Linked DNA regions of Pseudoduganella albidiflava. The protein of the gene in region 2 interacts with the protein of the main gene of each other region in a pairwise test. Links are inferred from orthologs where the notes say so. Each region holds a gene or a part of one and is shown on either strand. Other genes may lie near its edges.

Region 1 (2,943 bases), 5.5 Mb from region 2 along the record:
GCCGTCGGCCAGGCGCAGCGCCGTCTCGAAACTTTCGGCCAGGCGCTGCTTGATTTCCGGAGTCACCTTCACGCGGTCGATGACCACGTCGATCGTGTGCTTTTCCGTTTTCTTCAGCTTCGGCAGGTCGTCCACTTCGTAGATCTTCGCATCGTGCGTGCCGCTCTGCACGCGGAAGCGCACGAAGCCCTGGGCCTGCATCTGCTCGAACAGGTCGACGTGCTCGCCCTTGCGGTTCGCCACCACCGGCGCCATGATCATCAGCTTGGTGCCTTCCGGCATGGCCAGCACGGCATCGACCATCTGCGACACCGATTGCGCCGACAGCGCATGGTCAGGGTGGTTGATGCAATACGGCGTGCCCACGCGGGCATACAGCAGGCGCAGGTAATCGTGGATTTCCGTCACGGTGCCGACGGTGGAGCGCGGATTGTGCGACGTGGCCTTCTGCTCGATCGAGATGGCCGGCGACAGCCCTTCGATCAGGTCGACGTCCGGCTTCTCCATCAACTGCAGGAACTGGCGCGCATAGGCCGACAGCGATTCGACATAGCGGCGCTGGCCCTCGGCGTACAACGTGTCGAACGCCAGCGACGACTTGCCGGAGCCGGACAGCCCGGTAATCACGATCAGCTTGTTGCGAGGCAGATCGAGGTTGATGTTCTTCAGGTTATGGGTACGCGCGCCGCGGATGCGGATTTCTTCCATGTATGTATGTGCCTTGAGTATGCGAGGAAAAACGACAGGGACGGCCAACCTGAACTGTCACCCGCTTGGCGTGTGCGGCGTCCGGAGACCAACCAAGCCACAATGCTGGCGTTCGATTCGATTTCAAGACCATTAGAACATTTTGATGCGGGTCAGGACGCGAACTAGCCGTGGCTGATGAATACTGTATATAATACCAGTATTCAAAATCCGCTGCGCACCTCACGCGGAAATTTCCCGAACTTGCATCCGAAGTTGCATCCGAACTTACCCGGAATTACCTGGAAATACCCCAAAATTCATCTGCCGTGTGGCCCGTGGTCCACAGGCGCTGTCTTATAATGATCGTTTGCTAAATATTCACGCAGGAGTACTACATGGCATCTGTCAATAAAGTCATCATCGTCGGCAACCTGGGCCGCGATCCGGAGATCCGCTACATGCCGAGCGGCGATGCCATCGCCAACATTGCCGTTGCCACATCCTTCAAGTCGAAGGATCGCAACACGGGCGAACAGAAGGAAATCACCGAGTGGCACCGCATCTCGTTCTTCGGGCGCCTGGCGGAAATCGTCGGCCAGTACTTGAAGAAGGGTTCGTCGGTCTACGTCGAGGGCCGCCTGCAGACCCGCAAGTACACGGACAAGGATGGCGTTGAAAAATACGCCACCGACATCATCGCGCAGGAAATGCAGATGCTGGGCGGCCGCCAGGGCATGGGCGGCGGCGACGCCATGGGTGGCGACGACATGGGCGGCTACGATGCGCCGCCAAGCCGTCCGGCCCCGCGCCCGCAGCAGGCTGCCGCTCCGGCCCCACGGCCGGCACCGAAGCCGGCACCGAACTTCTCGGACATGGATGACGATATTCCGTTCTGATGTACCGATAATTCTTTGCAGATCACAGCCCGCTGTTCGAAAGAACAGCGGGCTTTTCGTTATCGACATGGTTCTTTCAGTATTTCCTGAATGACGACAAACGCATCGCTTGCCTCGCACCTGGACTGGTTGCAGGATGCCGGGATCATCACCCTGGCTCAGAAAGATATGGCAGTGATCCATCCTGGTGCGTGCCGGTTGCCCGAGGGGCGCGATGTCTGCCTCGCGTGGCTGGTCTCGAGCGGTATCCTCGACGATCCCGGGTTGCTGCGATCTTCCCGTCATGCTGCGGGCACCGGTACCGCCAGGCAGCGGGCCCAGTTGCAGGCTGCGATTGCCGGAGCCCTGTTTCAGCTCGCCGAACGCGAGAACGTGAACAAGCCCGCGCTGGACGCCTTGCTGTCCGCGCGGCTGATTACCCGGCCGGAACGCCATCGCGCCCTTGCTGCCAGCGATCCCTGCAGGAAGGTTGCCTCGACACCAGGGCGTGTGCTGTTGTGGATGGATTCAGCCGGGGTTCTCGGCCCCGGACGGCTCGAAGAAATCCGTTCCGCCAAGGGGCCGCACCGCACCGCTTCCCGTGCCGGTATCCTGGCCGACCTGGATAACGCTATCAGCGACATGCGATGGAGCGCTCACGCAGGGCCGCACCTTCCCCAGGCGCCGCCAAATCCATGGCTGGGCTGGCTTGTGCCACCCGTACTCATGCTGCTCTTCATCGCTGCCGTCATGGGATTTTATGACCTGACGACGGCCGATCCGCTGCCCGAATGCTGGGATCCCATCGTGGTAGAGAAAGTCCAGGAGCGGCTGGCGAAGCGCGACATGTTTTGGCCTGGAAATGGCTGGGGCAAGCCGGACAAGCCCGCACCGGTCATACAGGAAATTATGGAAATCGGCCGTTCGGGCAAAGCACGCTCTCGTTCTCCCTGGAGACGTACATGCAAGGCCAGCATTATTGTCGGCAATACAAGCGGCAGGGATGGTAACGATCCAGGTTCTTTTTATTACTTCACCATCGAACGTACGGACTTTGCGTGGGACGGTTTCAAAATGGCTGATTTCTAGAAGCCATGCTGGCGCGAACGCCGGCCCGGCAACGGGGAGGGAAGCCGGCTGTGAAGGTGATCTGATTCGCAACGGATGATGCCAGCGATCCCATGTTGTCGCGCAGAGCTGTCATTGTAAAATAAGCAATCTCACTTCACGCAAGTCTTGTGACCGTTACTTCTTCCACGCACCCACTGGATATCCTGCACGCGGCCGGCATCATCACCGCCGAGCACCGCAGGCGAGCCCTGGCCGATCCTTCCTATGACGAATTCCGGGTGAATCGAGGCCTGATCGATCCCCTGCT
Region 2 (3,003 bases):
GCAGCTGCGCGGCGGGCCATGTCATGGGCGGGCGCAGGCCCAGGCCGAGCGCTTTCGAGAACGCTTCCTTGGCGGCGAAGCGGGTGGCCAGGTAGCGCACGCCGCGCACCGCGTTGCGTTCGCTGCGGGCGCGGAACACCGCCAGTTCGTCGGGACCGAGCACGCGGCGCGCGAAGCGTTCACCCTGGCGCGCCAGCGCTTCGCCGATGCGGGGAACCTTGCAGATGTCGGTGCCGATCCCGTGGATCATCGCGCTCCCAGGCGCGTGGAGACCATGATGGCCTTCATCTCGCGCACGGCGTTTTCCCAGCCGACGAACACCGAATGGGCGACGATCGCGTGGCCGATGTTCAGTTCCTCGATCTGCGGGATGGCGGCGATGGCCTGCACGTTGGTGTAGTGCAGGCCGTGGCCGGCGTTGACCTTCAGGCCGTGGCGCACGCCCCATTGCACGCCGTTGCGCACGCGTTCCAGTTCACGCTGCTGTTCCTCGCCCTGCGCATCGGCGTAGGCGCCGGTATGCAGTTCGATGACGGGCGCGCCGACATCGGCCGCGGCCTGGATCTGCGCTTCGTCGGCATCGATGAACAGGCTGACGCGGATGTTCTCGCCCTGCAGCTGCTTCACCGCGGCGGCCACTTCCTTGTGGAAGCGCACCACGTCCAGCCCGCCCTCGGTGGTGATCTCGGTGCGCTTTTCCGGCACCAGGCACACGTCCGCCGGCTTGATGCGGCAGGCGAAATCGATCATCTCCTGCGTGACCGCCGCTTCCAGGTTCATCCGCGTGACCAGTTGCGGCGCCATGCGGATCACGTCTTCATCCTTGATGTGGCGGCGGTCTTCGCGCAGGTGCAGCGTGATGCAGTCGGCGCCGGCCTGTTCGGCCAGCAGAGCGGCGCGCACCGGGTCGGGGTATTGGGTGCCGCGCGCGTTGCGCAGCGTGGCCACGTGGTCGATATTGACGCCCAGGTCGATCATCGTGCCGGAGGGGTGCAGGAAGCTCATGGTCTCTTCTTTTTACGGTTGCTATGAGGTTTGCTATGACGTTTGCTATTGCGGTCGCTATTGCGGTTGCTGTTGCGCTTGGCACTACAGTTGCATCAGGTCGATCAGGATCTGGCGCGTGTTCAGCGGCGCGCCGTTCAGCTGGTGCGCCAGCAGGAAGCGCATCAGCTGCTTGCTCTGCGCCTGCGTGGCCGGATCGGTGTATTCCTCGCGCTGCATGTCGAGCAGCGTCTTGCCGGCCACGCGGGGCGCCGTGTCGTCGTCGCGGGCGGGCCGCGGGCCGCGCTCGGGATCGACCACGTACTGCACGGCCGCCTTCACCTTGCCGCGCGTGTCCGCGCAGCGCGTGAGGTCCGCGGCCACCCCGGTCTCTTTAAGTAAGGCCGTTTCGAACTTTCGCAAGACGATCGGCGGCGGCTCGTTGTGGGCCAGCTGGTTCAGCGTCGACACGTAGTGGTCGAACAGCGCCGGGTGCGCGTCGTCGCGCGCCAGCAGCTTGACCAGCAGCTCGTTGAGGTAGAAGCCGCACAGCAGCGCGGTCTTTTCCAGCGGCAGCAGGCCGCCGACCCAGTCGGCATCGGTCAGCGTGCGCAGCTCGTTCTTGCCGGTCCAGCCGGTGGACAGCGGCTGGAACGTCTGCAGCACGCCGCGCAGCTGCGAGTGCGGCCGCTTGGCGCCTTTTGCGATCAGCGCCACGCGGCCGAAATCGCGCGTCAGCAGCTCGACGATCAGGCTGGTTTCCTTGTACGGATAGCTGTGGAGGACGAAGGCGGGCTGTCCGCTGACGCGGGTGCCCACGGTGCGCGGCGCGGTACGCTTGCGGGCCTGCTGGGGTGGCGCCGCGGCCGGGGCCGGCGCCGGGACCGATTTAAGCAAATAGGCGACGGCGTTGTCGCGCACTTCCATGGCCGGGCTCGGGCTTGCGCTGGCGGTCGTTTCATTGCCCGGCACGGTGGCGGGGTCTTGCTCGCTGGTAGCGATATCGACGGCGTTTTCGGCCAGCGCGGCATCCGTGTCCGGGACCGGAAGTGACGGGCTGGTGTCCGCTTCCGGGATCGACCCCGGTGTGGACACGAGCCCGGCCGTGGGCTGGCGCTTAGCCATGGCCGGATTACTCGTAGCCGTAGGCGCGCAGGCCGGCCTCGTTGTCGGCCCAGCCGGACTTCACCTTGACCCAGATCTCCAGGTACACCGGGCCGCCGAACAGCTTTTCCATGTCCAGGCGAGCCTGGGTCGAGACTTCCTTCAGGCGGGCACCCTTGTTACCGATGATCATCGACTTGTGGCCATCGCGTTCGACGAGGATGGCGGCGAAGATGCGCCGCAGGTTGCCTTCCTGTTCGAACTTCTCGATCAGCACGGTGCTGGTGTACGGCAGCTCGTCGCCGACGAAGCGGAACAGCTTTTCGCGGACGATCTCGGAGGCGAGGAATTTCTCGCTGCGGTCGGTGATGTCGTCTTCGCCGAAGATCGGCGGGTTTTCCGGCAGCAGGCGCTTGATCTCGTTTTGCAGGCCATCGAGCTGGAAGCGCAGCTTGGCCGAGACCGGCACCACGGCGGCGAAGTCGAATTTCGACGCGACCTGCTGCGCGAACGGCAGCAGCACGGCCTTGTCCTTGACGCGGTCGGACTTGTTAATCACCAGCACCACGGGCACGTCTTTCGGCAGCAGGTCGATGACTTGCTGGTCGGCCTCGCCGAAGGTGCCGGCTTCCACCAGGAACAGGATCACGTCCGACGAATCGAGCGTGCCGGTGACGGTCTTGTTCAGCGTCTTGTTCAGCGCGTTCGAGTGGCGGGTCTGGAAGCCCGGCGTATCGACATAGATGAATTGCGCATCGGACAGCGTCTGGATACCGGTGATGCGGTGGCGCGTGGTTTGCGCCTTGCGCGAGGTGATGCTGACCTTGGCGCCGATCAGGGTGTTCATCAGCGTCGACTTGCCCACGTTGGGGCGGCCGACGATGGCAATGTAGCCGCAGCGAAAATCCGCGGGCG
Region 3 (3,011 bases), 3.0 Mb from region 2 along the record:
CGGCAACAACCTGGCGCGGCTGGGCGGCGACGAATTCACCATCCTGATCCCCGACCTGGAACGCGTGGAGGATGCGCTGAACGTGGCCCACCGCGTCAAGGATGCGATGCGCCGGCCGTTCCACCTGGACGGGCACGAGATCTTCGTCACCGCCAGCATCGGCATCTCGCTGTACCCGGAGGACGGCGACGATTCCAGCTCGCTGCTGAAGTATGCCGACACGGCGATGTACCACGCGAAGAACTGCGGCCGGAACAACGCGAAGCTGTACAGCTCCGCGCTGACGACGCAGATGATGAGCCATGTGAAGCTGGAGATCGGCCTGCGCCGCGCGCTGCAGAACAACGAGCTGTACCTGCAGTACCAGCCGCAGATCGACGTGCGCAGCGCGCGGCTGGTGGGCGCCGAGGCGCTGGTGCGGTGGCGCCACCCGGAGCATGGCATCATCGCGCCGAACGATTTCATCCCGCTGGCTGAGGAGACCGGCCTGATCGTGCCGATCGGCGCCTGGGTCCTGCGCACCGCGTGCAGCCAGGCGCGCGAATGGCAGGAACAGGCCGGCCGCCCGGTGCGGGTGGCGGTGAACCTGTCGGCGCGCCAGTTCAAGGACGAGAACCTGGCGCAGACGGTGCTGTCGGTATTGACCGATACGGGCCTCGACCCGTGCCTGCTGGAGCTGGAGCTGACCGAAGGCACGCTGATGGACGATGCGGTGGCCACGCTGGCCACGCTGGAACAGTTGCGGACGATCGGCGTGTACCTGTCGATCGACGATTTCGGCACCGGCTATTCGTCGATGAACTACCTGAAGCGCTTCGACGTGCGCGCGCTGAAGATCGACCGCAGCTTCATCAACGGGCTGCCGGAAGATTCGGAAAACGCCGCGATCACGCGCGCCATCATCGCCATGGCGCACGGGCTCAAGCTGGCCGTGGTGGCCGAGGGCGTGGAGACCCGCGAACAGCTGGCGCTGCTGGAGGAATACCGCTGCGACATGGCGCAGGGTTACCTGCTGGGCAGGCCGGCTTCGGGGGAAGCGATCGGGGAGATGCTGGCGGGGGCGACGTTCGCCCCTTGAGACACGATGCGCTGGTGTCGGACAGTAACGCCGCTAAGTTAAGCCCACCCCAAGTGCAAAATCCGGGGTCAGACCCGGCGGGTCTGACCCCAGCCCTTCGCTGTTGGGGTGATTGCATGCACTTTCAAGTTGCTGTGTAACGCTTATCCAAACGGCATCGGTGTCAACAACGCCTTCCCTTACGTGCTGCGCCGGTCCAGCATGGCCCGGGCGATGGTGCCGGCATCCACGTATTCGAGTTCGCCGCCGACCGGTACGCCGCGGGCCAGGCGGCTCACGGCAAGGCCGCGCGCCTTCAGCATCTCGCTGATGTAGTGCGCGGTGGCTTCGCCTTCGTTGGTGAAATTGGTGGCCAGCACCACTTCGCCGACGATGCCATCGGCGGCGCGGGCCAGCAGCTTTTCCAGGTGGATGTCCTTCGGGCCGATGCCGTCGAGCGGCGACAGGCGGCCCATCAGCACGAAGTACAGGCCCTTGTAGGTAAGCGTCTGCTCGATCATCGCCTGGTCGGCCGGCGTTTCGACGACGCACAGCAGGCGGCGGTCGCGCGTGTCGTCGGCGCACATGTCGCAGACGTCCGCCTCGGTGAAAGTATTGCAGAGCGCGCAATGGTTGACCGATTCCACGGCCTGGTACAGCGCGCGCGACAGCATGGCCGCACCTTCGCGGTCATGCTGCAGCAGGTGGAAGGCCATGCGCTGCGCCGACTTCGGCCCCACGCCGGGCAGCCGGCGCAATGCCTCGGTCAGGAATTCCAGCGATTTCGCCATGTGCTAGGACACCAACCGGGTTGCCAGGGGTATCGCCATGTTCACGCCTGGTGATCGGGCAGCCAGGCTTCCAGGCCATCGGCCGCCATGGTCGGCACGAATTCCGTGATCGCATAGCTGGCCGCGCCGGCCTGCTTGAACGGGTCCAGTTCGATGACCGCTTCCACGTCCGCGCGGCTGTCGGCATCGGCGATGATGATGCCGCCGGTGCGCGGCACCATCCGGCCCGACAGCACGAACATGCCGTTGGCATACTGCTCGCGCAGGAAGGCGCGGTGGGCGGCGAGGAGACCATCGATCTCCTCGTTGGGCTTCAGGTAGGTCAGCGTGATGATGAACATGGCGCGCCCCGTGCCGCCGTCAGAACGGCATCTTGAAGCCGGCCGGCAGGTTCATGCCGGCGGTCAGGCCGCTCATTTTCTCGGCGGCGGTGGCTTCGGCCTTGCGGACCGCGTCGTTGAAGGCGGCGGCGACCAGGTCTTCCAGCATGTCCTTGTCGTCGGCCAGCAGCGACGGGTCGATCGACACGCGCTTGACGTCGTTCTTGCAGGTCATGACGACCTTCACCAGGCCGGCACCGGACTGGCCTTCCACCTCGATGGAAGCCAGCGAGTCCTGCGCCTTCTTCATATTGTCCTGCATTGCCTGGGCCTGCTTCATCAGGCCGGCGAGCTGGTTCTTCATCATGATGTGTTTCTCCGTAGCGGTTAAGTGATTGTGGGCGGGCTTCAGTGAGCCGGTGTGATGGGGGCCACGATCGAGCCGGGCACGACGAAGGCGCCGAACTCGCGCACCATCGCCTGCACGAACGCGTCGTTGTGCACCATGTCTTCGGCCTGGCGCTGGCATGCTTCGCGGTGCGCCTGCTGCTCGGCGGCGGTGGTGTACCACACCGGGCCCAGTTCCGTTTCCACCCGCGCGGGGCGGTTGAAGCGCTCGGCCAGCGCCGCCGTCAGCTTCTCCACGTTCGGCGGCGTGCGCCAGGTGTCGATCGGGCAGCGCAGGCGGAATACGACGGCATTGCCGTCGATCGTGCATTGGATGAGTTCGGCCTGCGTGGCCAGTTGCTGCGCCACGCCCCGCAGCGGCAGGTGCGCCGCCAGCAGCGGCCAGTTGCCGTCCCATTCCAGTTCGGGGACCGGCGTGATCACGTAGGCATAGGG

What was found.
Region 1: the proteins of recO (region 2) and ssb interact in binary tests that used the Escherichia coli proteins (3 or more experiments, as listed by UniProt). The link is inferred for Pseudoduganella albidiflava from one-to-one orthologs.
Region 3: the proteins of recO (region 2) and recR interact in binary tests that used the Escherichia coli proteins (3 or more experiments, as listed by UniProt). The link is inferred for Pseudoduganella albidiflava from one-to-one orthologs.

Annotation. Positions count from the first base shown.
Region 1 is NZ_CP036401.1:7,258,406-7,261,348, forward strand. Bases 49-2,835 are described here. They hold ssb (single-stranded DNA-binding protein), read left to right. Parts: upstream 49-1,085; coding sequence 1,086-1,586; downstream 1,587-2,835. Other genes in these bases: uvrA (excinuclease ABC subunit UvrA), read right to left, coding at 49-708; EYF70_RS30245 (hypothetical protein), read left to right, coding at 1,677-2,654; EYF70_RS30250 (hypothetical protein), read left to right, coding at 2,804-2,835. Also shown: more of uvrA, read right to left, coding at 1-48; more of EYF70_RS30250, read left to right, coding at 2,836-2,943. UniProt on the Escherichia coli protein: Plays an important role in DNA replication, recombination and repair. Binds to ssDNA and to an array of partner proteins to recruit them to their sites of action during DNA metabolism. Acts as a sliding platform that migrates on DNA via reptation.
Region 2 is NZ_CP036401.1:1,797,976-1,800,978, reverse strand. Bases 1-2,847 are described here. They hold recO (DNA repair protein RecO), read right to left. Parts: upstream 1,912-2,847; coding sequence 1,090-1,911; downstream 1-1,089. Other genes in these bases: era (GTPase Era), read right to left, coding at 2,117-2,847; pdxJ (pyridoxine 5'-phosphate synthase), read right to left, coding at 247-1,005; acpS (holo-ACP synthase), read right to left, coding at 1-250. Outside these bases: more of era, read right to left, coding at 2,848-3,003. UniProt on the Escherichia coli protein: Involved in DNA repair and RecF pathway recombination.
Region 3 is NZ_CP036401.1:4,821,905-4,824,915, forward strand. The notes cover bases 54-2,908. They hold recR (recombination mediator RecR), read right to left. Parts: upstream 1,849-2,908; coding sequence 1,258-1,848; downstream 54-1,257. Other genes in these bases: EYF70_RS19970 (putative bifunctional diguanylate cyclase/phosphodiesterase), read left to right, coding at 54-1,078; EYF70_RS19980 (YciI family protein), read right to left, coding at 1,890-2,189; EYF70_RS19985 (YbaB/EbfC family nucleoid-associated protein), read right to left, coding at 2,209-2,535; EYF70_RS19990 (DNA polymerase III subunit gamma/tau), read right to left, coding at 2,577-2,908. Also shown: more of EYF70_RS19970, read left to right, coding at 1-53; more of EYF70_RS19990, read right to left, coding at 2,909-3,011. UniProt on the Escherichia coli protein: May play a role in DNA repair. It seems to be involved in an RecBC-independent recombinational process of DNA repair. It may act with RecF and RecO.